DNA from 2 places in the Mesorhizobium sp. CNPSo 4661 genome. Region 2 is predicted to be linked to the other one. Evidence: predicted binding sites of a transcription regulator. Region 2 holds the regulator's gene; the other holds the start of a gene.
What was found. The regulator LexA, encoded in region 2, represses DNA repair genes until DNA is damaged. The targets are predictions, from matches to a motif close to TGTTCNNNNTGTGTTCNG.
Positions count from the first base shown of each region.

Region 1 (7,565 bases), on a different contig from region 2:
GCGCGAGCCATGGTGCGGCGAGGTTCGCATCGGCTCCGATTCTCCGCAAGTCCTTCCGGGTCGGATGGGGCGTCGGACCGGGAAGGCACCGTCTCGCGGCCGGGGGACAGTGGCCGGACGGGATACTTGAAAGGAGGGCAATTCCAGACGGAAAGTCGCTTGGCCTGGAACCGTTTAGCGCCGGCCCGTCATGGCCGGCACTGAGATTAAAGCAGCATCAGCTGCTCGCCGGCGCCGGAGCCTGCGACGAATTGGTCGGTGCGAAGCTGTCGCCGCTCGACATTGAGGCCGAGCCGCTTGGCAGCTATCTCGAAGCGCCTGCCGATCTGCCAGGCATAGGGACCCGCGCCTTTCATGCGTTTGCCCCATTCGGAATCGTAGTCCTTGCCGTCGCGCATCGAGCGGATCAGCGACATCACATGCCGGTAGCGATCCGGATAATGACGCAACAGCCAGTCCTTGAAGATCGGCGCCACTTCGAGCGGCAGGCGAAGGATGACATAGCCCGCCTCCCGGGCGCCGGCGGCTCTGGCCGAATCGAGGATGCGCTCCATCTCCGGATCGTTGAGGCCGGGAATGATCGGCGCCACCATCACCGAGGCCGGGATGCCGGCGTCCGAAAGCTGCCTGATTGCCTCGAGCCGTTTCGTCGGCGTCGACGCGCGGGGTTCCATCGTTCTCGCCAGCATGCGGTCCATCGTCGTCACCGAAAGCGCCACCTTGGCAAGGCCGCGCTCGGCCATGCGCGACAGGATGTCGATGTCGCGCGTCACCAGTGCAGACTTGGTGACGATGCCGACAGGATGGCCGCGCGCCTCCAGCACTTCGAGGATCTCGCGCATGATCCGGTATTGCTTTTCGATCGGCTGGTAGGGATCGGTGTTGGTGCCGATGGCGATCGTGCGCGGCTGGTAGCCCGGCTTCGACAATTCCCTGTCCAGCATGCGCGCCGCATCCGGCTTGGCAAACAGCTTCGATTCGAAATCGAGCCCCGGCGACAGGCCCATGAAGGCATGCGTCGGCCTGGCGAAGCAGTAGACGCAGCCATGCTCGCAGCCGCGATAGGGATTGATCGAACGGTCGAAGGAAATGTCCGGCGACTCGTTGCGGGTGATGATCGTGCGCGGCTTCTCGACCTGCACTTCCGTCTTGAACGGCGGCAGTTCCTCCAGCGAGTTCCAGCCGTCATCGAACACATGACGGCTGACCGGCTCGAACCGGCCGGACGGGTTGATGCCGGCCGAGCGGCCGCGATTGCGGTCGGGCCGCACGCGCATGCCGCTCTGCTCGATCATCGCGTTCGCCATCTCGGCTCTGCCTGCTCCGAAAGCGGCAATGTCGGCGCGCACGATCTGTTCCATTTTCGCCCTCTCCCAGGGACTGTCGGCAGGCTGTCGAATCGCTCTGTTCATGAAACTATTCCTATTTGGCGAGAGAGAACAAATCAAGAACTTTTTGACTTCGAGCGCGCAACTGGCGCATCGCCGCACTTTCCGCTATTCGGCTAAAAATGCTCAGCGTTCTCATCGAGACCTTGAACGACGAAGAAGGGCTTGCCCGCACGCTCGCCTCGCTGGTCGGCGGCGCGGTCGAAGGTGTGGTCCGCGACGTGATCGTCTGCGATCAAGGCTCCGCCGACCAGACGCATCGGGTGGCCGAACATGCCGGCTGCCACTATGTGACCGGCGGGATCGGCGCCGGTATCGGCCAGGCCAAGGGCGATTGGCTGCTTTTTCTGGAACCGGGCGCCCGGCTTGCCGAGGGATGGATCGACGAGGTGGTGGCGCACACGGCGAAGCAAACCATGCCGGCACGCTTTTCACGCGCCCGGGCGGACCGCGCGCCTTTCCTGGCCCGCGTCTTTTCGGGCAACCGCGCGCTGGCCGAGGGTCTGGTCATCAGCAAGCGTCAGGCTCAGGCGCTGGCAAAGAGCGCGCGCAGCGCCGAGGCCCTGGCGCGGGGCCTTGCCACCAGAAGGCTGAACGCCGAAATCTGGGTGGCGCCGCCGAAGTGAGTTTCCTTCCTTCTCCCTGTTTTACGGGGAGAAGGTGCCGGCAGGCGGATGAGGGGCAGCGCCGACGTCTCCAGCGATTGCCCACCATTCGTGTGCCTTGCCTGTGCTTTACGAAGTGGGCTTGCCGCCGCGCCTGAGATGCTCGTCCAGCCGCGGCATGATCTCGACGAAGTTGCACGGCATGTGCCGGTAGTCGAGCTGCGCCTTGATGATGCCGTCCCAGGCGTCCTTGCAGGCGCCGGGCGAGCCCGGCAGCACGAAGACGAAGGTGGCGTTGACGACGCCGCCGGTCGCCCGGCTCTGGATCGTCGAGGTGCCGATCTTGTCATAGGAAATGCGGTGGAAGACTTCCGAAAAGCCATCCATGCGCTTTTCGAAGATCGGCTCCAGCGCCTCAGGCGTCACGTCGCGGCCGGTGAAGCCGGTGCCGCCGGTGGTGATGACAACGTCGATGTTGTCGTCCTTCGACCAGCCGAGCACCTTGTCGCGGATCTTGTCGCGGTCGTCGGTGACGATGTCCCGCGCGGCAAGCGTATGGCCGGCTTGCGCGATGCGGTCGGCCAGCGTCTGGCCGGATTTGTCGTCGGCAAGGCTGCGCGTGTCGGAAACCGTTAGCACCGCGATGCGCACCGGGATGAAGGGCCGGCTTTCGTCAAGCTTCGCCATCGCTCACCTCCATGCTGCGGGTCGCGGCGACGAACCAGTCGGAGTGGCGGGCGCGGATCTCGATCGCCGCGCGCTTGGCGACATTGCCGGTCTCGAACAGGCCGAAGCAGGTGGCGCCCGAGCCGGACATGCGCGCGAAGGCAGCGTCGGCGCGCTTGAGCGCCTTCAGCGCCTCGCCGACGGCAGGCTGAATGGCTTGAGCGGCCGGTTCGAGGTCGTTGCGGGTCGTCTCCAGCCAGTTACGGATGGCGTGAAAGTCGAGGCGCTTCGGCAGCGGCGGTAGCGCCTCGTTGTCGCGGCTGGACAGCGCTTTGAACACGTCCGGCGTCGAGATGGCGATGCCCGGATTGACCAGCACCAGGCCGAGCGCCGGAAACGCGGGCAGGGGGGATACTTCATCACCAATGCCGCGCGCGACCAGCGGCTTGCCCTTGAGGCACATCGGCAGGTCTGCCCCGAGCGAAAGACCGATCCGGGCCAGCGAATTGTCGTCGATATCGAGCTTCCAGAGTCGCGCCAGGGCGTTGAGCGCGGCTGCCGCGTCGCTGGAGCCGCCGCCGACGCCGGACGCGATGGGCAGGTTCTTCTCCAGCCGGATGGCGACGGGCGGTGCATGCTGCGCGCCGGCTTCCCGGCGCAAGGCATCGCGCGCCTTCACCACCAGATTATCGCCGTCGAGCGGCAGGCCGGCGGCGTAGCGGCCGGATACCGAGAAGTCGTCCTGCTCCGCCGGCTCGATCTCGAGCCGGTCGCCGAAGCGGGTGAAGACGGCAAGGCTGTCGATGAGATGGTAGCCGTCGGCGCGCTGTCCGGTGACATGCAGCGCCAGGTTGATCTTGGCAGGCGCAAGCCAGGTCCGGACCTCTGTGCCGGGCTCGAGAATGTCGGCTGCTGGCGAGATGGGATCAGTCCTTGGCGAGACGATATTCGCCGGTCTTGGGATCCTTGACCAGCGTGCCCATCGTGCCGTTCGCCGCCTGTTTCTCGGTGCGCCGGATCTTGGCCGTCACGCGTTCGGCCTCGCGCACGAAAGCGCGGTAACCAAAGTAAGCGGCGGCGCCGACGACGGCGAAGAAAATGATCTGCGGCATCTCAAAACTCCTCCCGCGTTCTCGCGGCAAGGCCGGCCGGATGGGCTCGGTCAAGCGATCATGCTATCCGCAATCATGGCTTTTTCAAAGCCCGAAGCGAGCCCACAGCGCGCGCTCTTCCGCCGCATCGATGACGCCACTGGCGGCGGCCGCCGCGATATCGGGCGCAGAGAAGCGCGAGCCGAACAGGCCGAAACGGCCAAACAGACCGCGCGGCGCGGTGATCAGCTTGAGCTGCGTCTTGTCGCCGAAACGGGTCCTGAGCACGCCGCGCATATCGCCCAGCGCATCGACAAGGCCGAGCTCCAGGCCTCGCTTGGCGGTCCAGAACAGGCCGGTGAACAGGTCCGGGTCGTCCTTGAGCTTTGTACCGCGCCGTTCCTTGACGAGGTCGATGAAGGTCTCGTGCACTTCAAGCTGCAGCGCCTTCAGCCGCTCGACATCTTCCTTCTTCTCCGGCTTGAACGGATCGAGCACGGCCTTGTTCTGCCCGGCCGTGTGGACACGCCGCTCGACGCCGATCTTCTTCATCAGTTCAGGGAAACCGAAAGAGGCCGAGACCACGCCGATCGAGCCGACGATCGACGACGGGTCGGCGAAGATCTCGTCACCGGCGACCGCGATCATGTAGCCGCCGGAAGCCGCCACGTCCTCGACGAAGACCAGAACCTTCTTGTTCTTTTCCACCGCGAGATCGCGGATGCGCTTGAAGATCAGCCGCGACTGCACCGGCGAGCCACCCGGCGAATTGATCGAGATGGCGACCGCCGGCGCGTCGAAGCTGAACGCCTTTTCGATGAGGCCGGCCGTCGAGGCGAGCGACAGGCTCGGCCGGAACTGGCCGCCGCCGGCCATGATGGCGCCTTGCAGCCGGATGACCGGAATGGTGACGACTGTCGAGCGCCAGGATTTCGGCAACAGGCGGTTGAAGAGGCGTTTCACGAAGGAATGTCTCCGGTCCATTTGCAAGGCAGCAAGATGAGATCAGGTCGGTTGGTCTGTTTCACGGCGTCATCTTGCCCTGGGCATGTAGGAATTCGCTGGCCAACGGCAATGCCGCATCGCCAGCCGGTGCATGTCGCGCAAAAGTGTGCAGCGGTTTTGCGAAACAGAGATGCATAAACAAAAACTTGAAGCGCGTCGCTAGGATCCATTTCAACGCGACGCGCTTCAAGGATCAATCGCCGAACAGCGATGCCAGGCCGTTATTGATCATTTCGGTCCGCTCCGCCGGCGCGTTGCCGGACTGACCGTGCAAGGTGAGCGGCGGGCGGATCGACAGTTTTCCGCGCGCGCCGAGCACCGCCCTGACGACGATGCGGATCGCCGCCGCGTCCGGTCGCGGATGCACGCACAGCATCTCGGCATCGCCGAAACGCCCCTCGATCGCATCGAGGATGGCGACGAGCTGTTCGGGCCGCGCGATGGCGGCCAGCCCGCCGCGCGGCCTGGCGACGGCGGCGGCGCTCCTGATCCAGCGCTCGAACAGGCCATCCTCCGCCACATGCGCCTCTCGGCGCAGCGCGTCGGGGGTGGTGCGATCCTCGGCGGCGTTGAACGGCGGGTTCATGATGACGAAATCGAAGGAATTGTCGGCAAGTCCTGCCTCGGCCCGCGCCCGGCCGGCAAGCGTGACGTCGGCCATCAGCACCGAGGCGCGGTCGCCGAGATGCGCATTGCCGGGATGCGAAAGCGTGGCGGCGGCGAACCCGGCCATTTCGGCCGAGCGTTCGACGAGCACGGCCTGGGCCGCCGGACAGCGCGACAGCACGGCAAGGGCGGCAGCACCCGCGCCCGCGCCGAAATCGGCGAGCCGGCCGGAAAAGCCCGAAGGCACGGCGGCCGCCAGCATCATGGCATCCATGCCGGCGCGATGACCGCCACGGCTCGGCTGCACCAGCCAGAAGCGCCCGCGATGGAAGGCATCGACCGTGTGTGCCGGCGTATCTGGGGCGATCGTCGCTGCCATTATTTCTGGCGAATTTCGTTTTCGATGCCGGCATCCTTCAGGATGCGGCGCGCCACGTCAGCCTTGTCGGCATCGACCATGACACGCTTCTGCAAAAGGCCGATCGACCCTTCGAGCACGCTCATATTCTGGTCGGCGACGAAACAGGCGATGCCGGCGTCGCGCATCAGCGATTCGACAAAGGAGATCACGACGGCGTCATTGGTGCGGACAAGCTCGATCATGGAACGAAAATCGCAGGTTGCGGCGTTTCTGTAAACGTGCGGGTAGACACACCGTCGGCAAAGCCGCGCCAATTCGCCTCTTGCCGTGCCCGGTTGTACCGCCCTAGAGTCGGCGCGGGATTAAGGGTGCCGTCGTGCGCGTTAACTCGTGCGCGTTAAACAGACGGGAGTTGTCGTGGTGGGTGTCGTTCTCAACATCGAAGGCAAGCGGGAACCCGCTTCCATCAAGGATTTGATCGATCTGACGGCTGCCGACATGGGCCGGGTCAACGAGTTGATCCTGTCCAAGGCCGGCTCCGACGTCGAGATGATCCCGGAGATCGCCAACCACCTGATCTCGTCGGGCGGCAAGCGGCTGAGACCGATGCTCACGCTCGCCGCCGCGCAGATGTTCGGCTATTCCGGCGAAGGCCATGTCAAGCTCGCCACGGCGGTCGAGTTCATGCACACGGCGACGCTCCTGCATGACGACGTGGTCGACGAGAGCGCGCTGCGCCGCGGCAAGAAGACGGCGCGCATGATCTGGGGCAACCAGGCGAGCGTGCTGGTCGGCGATTTCCTGCTCGGCCAGGCGTTTCGCATGATGGTTGAGGTCGGTTCGCTGGAAGCCCTCGACATCCTGTCGGCTGCGGCCTCCATCATCGCCGAGGGCGAGGTCATGCAGCTTGCCGCCGCCAAGAACCTTGAAACCACCGAGGACGAGCATTTCGCCGTCATCAAGGCCAAGACCGCGGCGCTGTTTTCGGCCGCCGCCGAAGTGGGGCCGGTCATCGCCCAGGCCTCGCGCACCGATCGCGCCGCGCTTCGCTCCTACGGCATGAATCTCGGCCTTGCCTTCCAGCTCATCGACGATGCGCTCGATTATGGCGGCTCCAGCAAGGATCTCGGCAAGAATGTCGGCGACGATTTTCGCGAGGGCAAGGTGACGCTGCCGGTGATCCTCGCCTACCGGCGCGGCACCAAGGCCGAGCGCACCTTCTGGAAGCGCGCCATCGAGGACAATGTCGTCGACGATGCCGCGCTCGAAAAGGCCATCGGCCTGATGGCCCGCCACGGCGCGATCGCCGACACGATCGTCCGCGCCCGCCATTTCGGCGAGATCGCCCGCGACGCGCTCGCCCCGCTGGAGGCGACGCCGCAGAAGTCGGCTTTGATCGACGTCATCGATTTCTGCATCAGCCGCGTCAACTGAGCCTGTCTGTCTTCCGGGCCCTGCTTGGCATCCGTCGGGCAAGGCGCATGTGAATCGCGCGCTGGCCGTCTCGACAAAGGGTGGTTCGGCAAATTATCTATAAAATATGGTCAGCACAGAAGACACCATCGCCGTCCGCATCAGCAAGGAATTGGCGGACCGCATCATTTCGGGCGCCATCGAGCCTGGCTCGCGGCTGCGCCAGGACCATGTCGCCGAGGAATTCAACACCAGCCATGTCCCGGTGCGCGAGGCCTTTCGCCGCCTCGAGGCTCAGGGCCTGGCGATCAGCGAGCCTAGGCGTGGTGTGCGCGTCGCCGCCTTCGATCTCGGCGAGGTCAGGGAGGTGGCCGAGATGCGAGCGGCGCTCGAAGTGCTGGCGCTGCGCCATGCAGCGCCGCATCTGACG
Region 1 covers NZ_JBWGIO010000001.1:249,991-257,555, forward strand. Annotated here, with positions in the region: gene rnhB (ribonuclease HII) at 1-11, opposite strand, end outside; gene AC0YKC_RS01130 (PA0069 family radical SAM protein) at 207-1,361, opposite strand; gene AC0YKC_RS01135 (glycosyltransferase) at 1,511-2,014, shown strand; gene moaB (molybdenum cofactor biosynthesis protein B) at 2,123-2,680, opposite strand; gene AC0YKC_RS01145 (4-(cytidine 5'-diphospho)-2-C-methyl-D-erythritol kinase) at 2,667-3,563, opposite strand; gene AC0YKC_RS01150 (membrane protein) at 3,586-3,771, opposite strand; gene AC0YKC_RS01155 (S49 family peptidase) at 3,856-4,713, opposite strand; gene AC0YKC_RS01160 (hypothetical protein) at 4,775-4,945, opposite strand; gene AC0YKC_RS01165 (tRNA1(Val) (adenine(37)-N6)-methyltransferase) at 4,949-5,740, opposite strand; gene AC0YKC_RS01170 (putative signal transducing protein) at 5,740-5,964, opposite strand; gene AC0YKC_RS01175 (polyprenyl synthetase family protein) at 6,143-7,156, shown strand; gene AC0YKC_RS01180 (GntR family transcriptional regulator) at 7,263-7,565, shown strand, end outside.
Region 1: the regulator LexA is predicted to act here: its motif matches at 1,436-1,453, upstream of AC0YKC_RS01130 (PA0069 family radical SAM protein).

Region 2 (7,565 bases):
ATGCGCCATGCGCGCCGCGCAGGATCGCGCGCGCATCCGCGTTGAGCAGGCCCGCCGCCTTCTCGTCGAGCGGCAATGGCCGTTCGGCGAACAGGAACGCCGCGCCGTCGACCAGTTCCACGAGGGTTTTTGCCCGCTCCTTGAGGCCGGGCATGGCGGCAAGCAGTTGCGCCTTGCGCCCGCCGTCGAGCTTGGCCGCGAGCGCCGGCCCGCCTTCGAGATAGGGCAAGGTGGCGACGAAGATGTCGAACAGGGCCTGGTCATCCATCTTGCGCATATGGACGCCGTTCAGCGCCTCGAGCTTGGCGAAGTCGAAGCGTGCCGCGCCCTTGTTGACGTCGCCGATGTCGAACCAGGCGACCATGTCCTTGACCGACATCACCTCGTCGTCGCCATGGCTCCAGCCGAGCCTGGCCAGATAGTTGAGCAAAGCCTCGGGCAGATAGCCCATGGCGCGATAGACCTCGACGCCGAGGGCGCCGTGCCGCTTCGACAGCTTGGCGCCGTCGGCGCCGTGGATCAGCGGGATGTGCGACATCGACGGCACGTCCCAGCCCATGGCGTTGTAGATCACCGTCTGGCGCGCGGCATTGGTCAGGTGGTCGTCGCCGCGGATAATGTGGGTGACGCCCATGTCGTGATCGTCGACGACGACGGCATGCATGTAGGTCGGGACGCCGTCGGAACGCAGGATGATGAAGTCGTCGAGATCCTTGTTCGGGAAGCGCACTTCGCCCTGCACGCGGTCGTTGACGATCGTCACACCTTCGGTCGGCGCCTTGATGCGGATCGCACCCTTGACGCCTGCCGGCGCCTCGGACGGGTCACGGTCGCGCCACTGGCCGTTGTAACGCGGCGGCAAGCCCTTGGCGCGGGCCGCCTCGCGCATTGCCTCGAGCTCGGCCGGCGTCTCATAGGCGTAATAGGCCTTGCCCATGCGCACGAGTTCCTCGGCCACCTCGCGATGACGCGGCGCGCGCTGGAACTGCGAGACGGCGTCGCCGTCCCAGGAGAGGCCAAGCCAGGTCAGCCCGTCGAGAATGGCGGCCGTGGCGGCTTCGGTGGAGCGCTCGCGATCGGTATCCTCGATGCGCAGCAGCATCGTGCCGCCGGTGTGCCTGGCATAGAGCCAGTTGAACAGCGCCGTGCGCGCCCCACCAATGTGCAGGTAGCCTGTGGGCGAGGGGGCAAAGCGGGTGACGACCTTGTCGGACATGGAACTCTCGAGGAAGCACTGAAAAATGCATGTGTCGCGCAGACTTCCACGCGACCGGCGTTCATGTAGCATAGGCGGTCTGGGGCGCAAGGGGCAGACCCGATGGCTGGATGTGGCCGGGGCGCGGAGGAGGGCGGGGGAACGACAGCTGGCGTCAGCGAACGCCTGATGTTTGCCCATGCCGCGCCCGAAGAGATAGCGCCGGTTTTGCTTCCGGAGCCGCGTGCACCAGTCGAGCTTCTGCCGTCCGGTGACGGCGGGATACAGCCGGTCTCGCCAACAGCCACCATCGGCCGGATCCGCAAACAGCTTGGCCGCGCCTCGCTTCCTGCACTCCACCGAAGCGTCGGCACCGCGGCGGCCACCGAGCTCGACCGCGGCATCGGCTTCCTGCTGGTGCCGGTGTTCCTGGCAGCCGGCGTCATCTACTACTTCTCGCTGAACACTGAGCCCGATCTCTACAGGCCGCTCGCGGCGGTGGCCCTGGTGGCTGTCTGCGCGGCGGTTTCGCGTTCCCGGCACAGAACGCACCTTGTCTTCATGGCGGCGTTTTTCTGCGCCTTGGGCTTTCTCGCGGCCAAGGTGGAGACCTTGCGGATGGCGACCCCGATGCTGGGTTCCGAAATCCAGACGCGGCTGACGGGGCGCCTCGTCACCGCCGAGGCGATGGCCAACGGCCGCATCCGGCTGACAATCGATCTGATTTCCACGCAGCATCCCAAGCTGCGCTATGCGCCGAACCGCGTCAGGCTGTCGGCACGCAGAATCCCGCCAGAGATGATCGCCGGGTCGATGCTGACCGGCTATGCCAAGCTGCTGCCGCCGACAGGCCCGGTTCGGCCGGACAGCTATGACTTTTCCTTCGACAGCTACTTTGCCGGCATCGGTGGCAGCGGCTTTTTCCTGGGCGATCCAAAGCTGATTGCCCCGGCAGAAGCGCCATTCGGAGCGCGCGTCGCATCGGCTGTCGAAAACGCGCGCGAAGGCATTGCCGACCATATCAGGAGCGCCATCGGCGGGTCCGAAGGCGAGATCGCGGCGGCGCTGATCGTCGGCGTGCGCGCCGGCATTCCGGAAGCGATCAACGAGTCGATGCGGCGCACCGGCATCTACCACATCATCTCGATCTCCGGCCTGCACATGGCACTTGTCGCGGGCACGATCATGGTCCTTTTGCGCGGCGCCTTCGCGCTGTTTCCGGATTTCTCGTCACGCCGACCGGTGAAGAAATATGCCGCTGCAATCGCGCTGGCCTCGATTGCCGCCTATCTGGTGATCTCCGGCATCGTGGTCGCGGCCGAGCGAAGCTTCATCATGCTGGCCGTGATGCTGGTCGCCGTGCTTTTCGACCGCGCGGCGCTGACCATGCGCAACCTGGCGATCTCTGCCATCGCCGTCATCCTGGTCTCGCCGCACGAAGTGGTCGGCCCGAGCTTTCAGATGTCCTTCGCCGCCACCGCGGCTCTCGTTGGCGCCTATGCCGGCTTTGCCGACTATCGCGCCGGCAAAACGACCGCGCCGGCAAAGCGTTCGTTTCTCGGCTTCGTATCGCGAAAACTGGCTATAGGAGTGGGTGGCGCCGCCGTGACGTCGCTCATCGCGGGCAGCGCGACGTTGCTGTTTGCGATCTGGCATTTTCAGCGCGTGTCGCCGCTCAGCCTGCTGGCCAATCTGGCGGTCATGCCGATCGTCTCGCTGATCGTCATGCCGTTCGCCGTGTTGAGCGCGCTGGCCATGCCCTTCGGCTTCGACGGTCCCTTCCTCTTTGTCATGGGCAAGGGCCTGATGGCGATGATCGCTATTTCGGCGTGGATATCCGAGCGCTCACCGGTCGACGCCGTCGGGCTGATCTCGATCCAGTCGGTGCTGCTGGCGACGGTCGCGCTTGTCATCGCAACGATGGCGACCACGTGGCTCAGGCTTGTGCCGCGGTACCCTTCGCGCTCGCGGCGCTGCTGGCCATTCCCCATGTCCGCACGCCGGATGTGCTTGTCTCGGAGGACGCGCATCTGGTGGCGATGCCGATCGGAGGCGGCGAGCTTGCGATCAACCGCGCGCGCTCCAACGAGTTCACCACCGACAACTGGAAACGAGCGCTGAAAGCCGAGGATATCGTGCCGCCGGAGACGTTCGCCAAGGACGCCCTCGACATCGCCGATCCCGTCGACCTGCCGCTTGGCTCGCCCTTCTACTGCACCGGAGACCTCTGCATCGGCCGGCATCCTTCCGGCGCCATCGTCGCGCTTGCCGAGAACCGCGGCAGCGCCCGACCGGCCTGCGGGTTCGCAGATCTCATCGTCATCAACGATGCAACGGCCTACAACCCATGCCGCGATCCGCGCGTGCTTGTCGTCACCAAGCGGCAGCTGGCGCGCGACGGCAGCGCCGCCATCTTCTTCGATCCGCAATCGGCGACCGCCCGGCCAACCGTTCGCTACGCGGTCGACGAACCATATCGTCCCTGGCACGAGCAGCGGAAATACACACGCGAGGCGAGGGGGCTGCCGCCCTATCAACGACCGGAAAAGCCGGCGGCCGCGCCGCAGCCGACAGAATAGATGTCACGCATTTCCGGCGAAGACCGCCGCGCGGTCCTGCTCAGTAGCGACGGATAAGTCCGACGAGCTTGCCCTGAACCTTGACCCGATCCGGTCCAAAGATCCGGGTCTCATAGGCCGGATTGGCGGCCTCGAGCGCGATCGAGGCACCCTTGCGGCGAAACCGCTTCAAGGTCGCTTCCTCGTCGTCGACCAGCGCCACCACGATCTCGCCCGGGCTTGCCGTATTGGCGTTGCGGATGATGACGGTGTCGCCGTCGAAGATACCGGCCTCTATCATCGAGTCGCCCTTGACCTCCAGCGCATAGTGCTCGCCGCCCATGATCATGTCCGGCGGCACCGAGATCGAGTGCGTCTGGTGCTGGATGGCGTCGATCGGCACGCCGGCGGCAATGCGGCCCATTACCGGAATGGATACGGCCGAAACAGCGTCGTCGTCATTGCTGGGTGTCGGCGTGCGCGAAGGCGCTGCCGGCTTGACTTGGCGGTTGAGATTGCCTTGGCCGCCTTGGATGACGCTTGGCGAGAACTTCTTCGCGGCATTCAGGCCAGGCGCGATCGAGTCGGGCAGGCGCAAGACTTCGAGGGCGCGCGCCCGGTTCGGCAGCCGGCGAATGAAGCCACGCTCTTCCAGCGCCGTGATCAGCCGGTGGATGCCGGACTTCGAGGCAAGGTCCAGCGCCTCCTTCATCTCGTCGAAGGATGGAGGGATCCCGCTCTCCTTGAGGCGTTCATGGATGAACATCAGGAGTTCATGTTGTTTGCGCGTCAGCATTGGCGGCCCCCACGGGTTCTGAAACCAGAATCGGAAAAACAAACCCAGAACAAACACTATCTGTTCCAGTTGTGTTCCGCAACCGTTTAAAGTTTAATGAATTTCTTAAGGCTGCCGAAACAATGTTGCATTCGAGGACGCCAGCCGCCGCCAGTAGGGCGGTGGCATTGATTCCGCTCGATTTTGCAGCACTGCCTAAGTTGAAACAGCAGGCAGCGCCATCACGAAAGCGCGGGTCGGACCGCGTGGACCACCCTTTGCGCATGCTGCACCGTGAACGAAACGAACCCAAAATGCCAACTTCGGCGATTTGCCGGTTCTCTGTTCTCGCGGTCTATGGACCATCTAACACAGGACGAAAGGTTCTTGCCCCGACGCCGACTGGGGTGAGACAACCGCCGTTGGCCGTCTGGCGATTTGCGAGCGGCGCTGGGTCGAGATGGAGGCGGTAACGCGATGAGGGGAATTCCTGGCCGTGCTGAAGTCGAGGCGATGGATGCCGCGGATCCGCTGCGCGCCCTGCGCGATCGCTTCATCCTGCCGGAAGGGGTGATCTATCTCGACGGCAACTCGCTGGGTGCGGCGTCCTCCGAGGTTTTCGACGAGATCGAGAAAGCGGCAACGCGCGAATGGGCGCATGATCTTATCCGCGCCTGGAATACCGCGGGCTGGTTCCAAATGCCGGTCGAACTGGGCGACCGGCTCGGGCGGCTGATCGGCGCGGCGGCCGGACAGACCGTCGTTTGCGATACGACCTCGATCAACATCTACAAGGTCCTGCATGCGGCGCTGGCGATGCGGCCCGACCGATCCGTGATCGTTGCCGAGGGCGACAGTTTTCCGACCGATCTCTACATGGCGGAGGGCGTGGCCTCCACGCGCCCCGGCACGGTGCTGCGGCTCGAAGGTGTCGACGCCCCGACGATCGAGGAGCTGATCGACAGCCAAGTCGCGGTCATCCTAGTCAACCACGTCAACTACAAGTCCGGCCGGTTGCGCGACATGGCGGCCTTGACGCGCAAGGCCCACGAAGCCGGCGCGCTGATCGTTTGGGACCTCTGCCATACTGCAGGCGCGTTGCCGGTGGATCTTGATGGTTCGAGTGCCGACTTCGCTGTCGGCTGCACTTATAAGTATCTCAATGGCGGCCCGGGCGCGCCCGCCTTCATCTACGCCGCGAATCGCCACCACGGCGACATTCGCCAGCCGCTCAGCGGCTGGTGGGGGCACGCCCGGCCTTTCGCGTTCGAGCAGGGCTACGCCATGGGCACGGGCATCCGCCGGTTCCTGTGCGGAACGCAGCCGGTGCTGTCGATGCGGGCGCTGAAGGGAGCGCTGGACCTCTGGGACAAGGTCGACATGAATGCCGTGCGCGACAAAAGCATCGCCCTGACGGACTTGTTCATCCGGCTTGTCGAAGCCCGATGCGGCGCCTTCGGCCTCGAACTGGAAAGCCCGCGCGATGGCGCCGAGCGTGGCAGCCAGGTGTCGTTCGCCCATCCGCACGGTTACCAGGTGATGCGCGCCCTGATCGAGCGCGGCGTGATCGGCGATTTCCGCGCGCCATACACCATCCGCTTCGGCTTCACACCGCTCTATGTCGGCTATCGGGATGTCTGGGAGGCCGTCGAAGTGCTGGAAGACATCCTGCGCACCGGCGTCTGGCGGGAAGCGCGCTTCGCGGTCAAGGAGGCCGTCACCTGAATCGGGCTTTCTCGCTCAATGGGGCTTTTCGGCGCGCAGGCGGAAGCGCTGGATCTTGCCGGTCTGGGTCTTGGGCAAGGCGGCGATGAACTTCACCGAGCGCGGGTATTTGTAGGGCGCGATCGTTGCCTTGACGTGATCCTGCAGACGCTTGACCGTCGCGGCATCCGGCGCCGCGCCCGGCGCCAGCACGACATGCGCCTCGACGATCTGGCCGCGTTCGGCGTCCTCGGCGCCGATGACGGCGCATTCCGCGACATCCGGATGCGACAGTAGCGCGGCCTCGACTTCCGGCCCGGCAATGTTGTAGCCGGCGCTGACGATCATGTCATCGGAGCGGGCGGCGAAATGGAAGAAGCCGTCTTCGTCCTGCACGAAGGTGTCGCCCGTCAGGTTCCAGCCATCCCGCACATAGTCCTTCTGGCGATCGTCGGCCATGTAGCGGCAGCCTGTCGGCCCACGCACCGCCAGCCTTCCCGTCGCGCCATGCGGCAACTCGCGCATCTCCTCGTCGACGATGCGCGCCTCGTAGCCGCCCACCGGCTTGCCGGTCGATGCGGGCTTCATGTCGTCGAAGCGATTGGAGATGAAGATATGCAGCATCTCGGTGGCGCCGATGCCGTCCAGAATCGGCTTGCCGGTCTTTCGCGTCCACTCTTCGAAGACGGGAGCGGGCAACGTTTCGCCGGCAGACACGGCGACGCGCAGCGAAGACAGGTCAGCGCCTTCGTCCATGGCCTTGAGCATCGCCCTGTAGGCCGTCGGCGCCGTGAAGGAGATGGTCGCCCTGTAGGTCTCGATGATGTGGATCATGTTGGGCGGCGTCGCCTGCTCCAGCAATGTCGCCGCCGCGCCGACGCGGAGCGGGAAAATGGCAAGCCCGCCAAGGCCGAAGGTAAAGGCCAATGGAGGGGAACCGACAAAGACGTCGTCGGGCGTCACCTGGAGGATCTCGCGGGCGTAGGCGTCGGCGATGATCATCAGGTCGCGGTGGAAATGCATGGTCGCCTTCGGCACGCCGGTCGTGCCTGAAGTGAAGCCAAGCAACGCCACGTCGTCGCAGCCGGTGTCGACCGCCTTGAAGGTCACGGGCTTGTCGAGCGCGGCGCGATCGAGCTCCGCGTCATGGTTGGCGGTGCCGTCGAAGCCGATGACCTGCTTGAGGAAGGCGCTCTCCTTGGCGCAGGCCGTCATCTCGTCCATCAGCCGCGTGTCGCAAAGCGCGATGCCGATCTCGGCCTTGTCGACGATCTTGGCCAGTTCGCCGGCGCGCAGCATCGGCATGGTGTTGACGACGACGGCGCCGACCTTG
Region 2 covers NZ_JBWGIO010000023.1:29,723-37,287, reverse strand. Annotated here, with positions in the region: gene gltX (glutamate--tRNA ligase) at 1-1,216, opposite strand, end outside; partial or broken gene AC0YKC_RS28545 (ComEC/Rec2 family competence protein) at 1,319-3,774, shown strand; gene lexA (transcriptional repressor LexA) at 3,815-4,549, opposite strand; gene kynU (kynureninase) at 5,006-6,253, shown strand; gene AC0YKC_RS28530 (benzoate-CoA ligase family protein) at 6,269-7,565, opposite strand, start outside.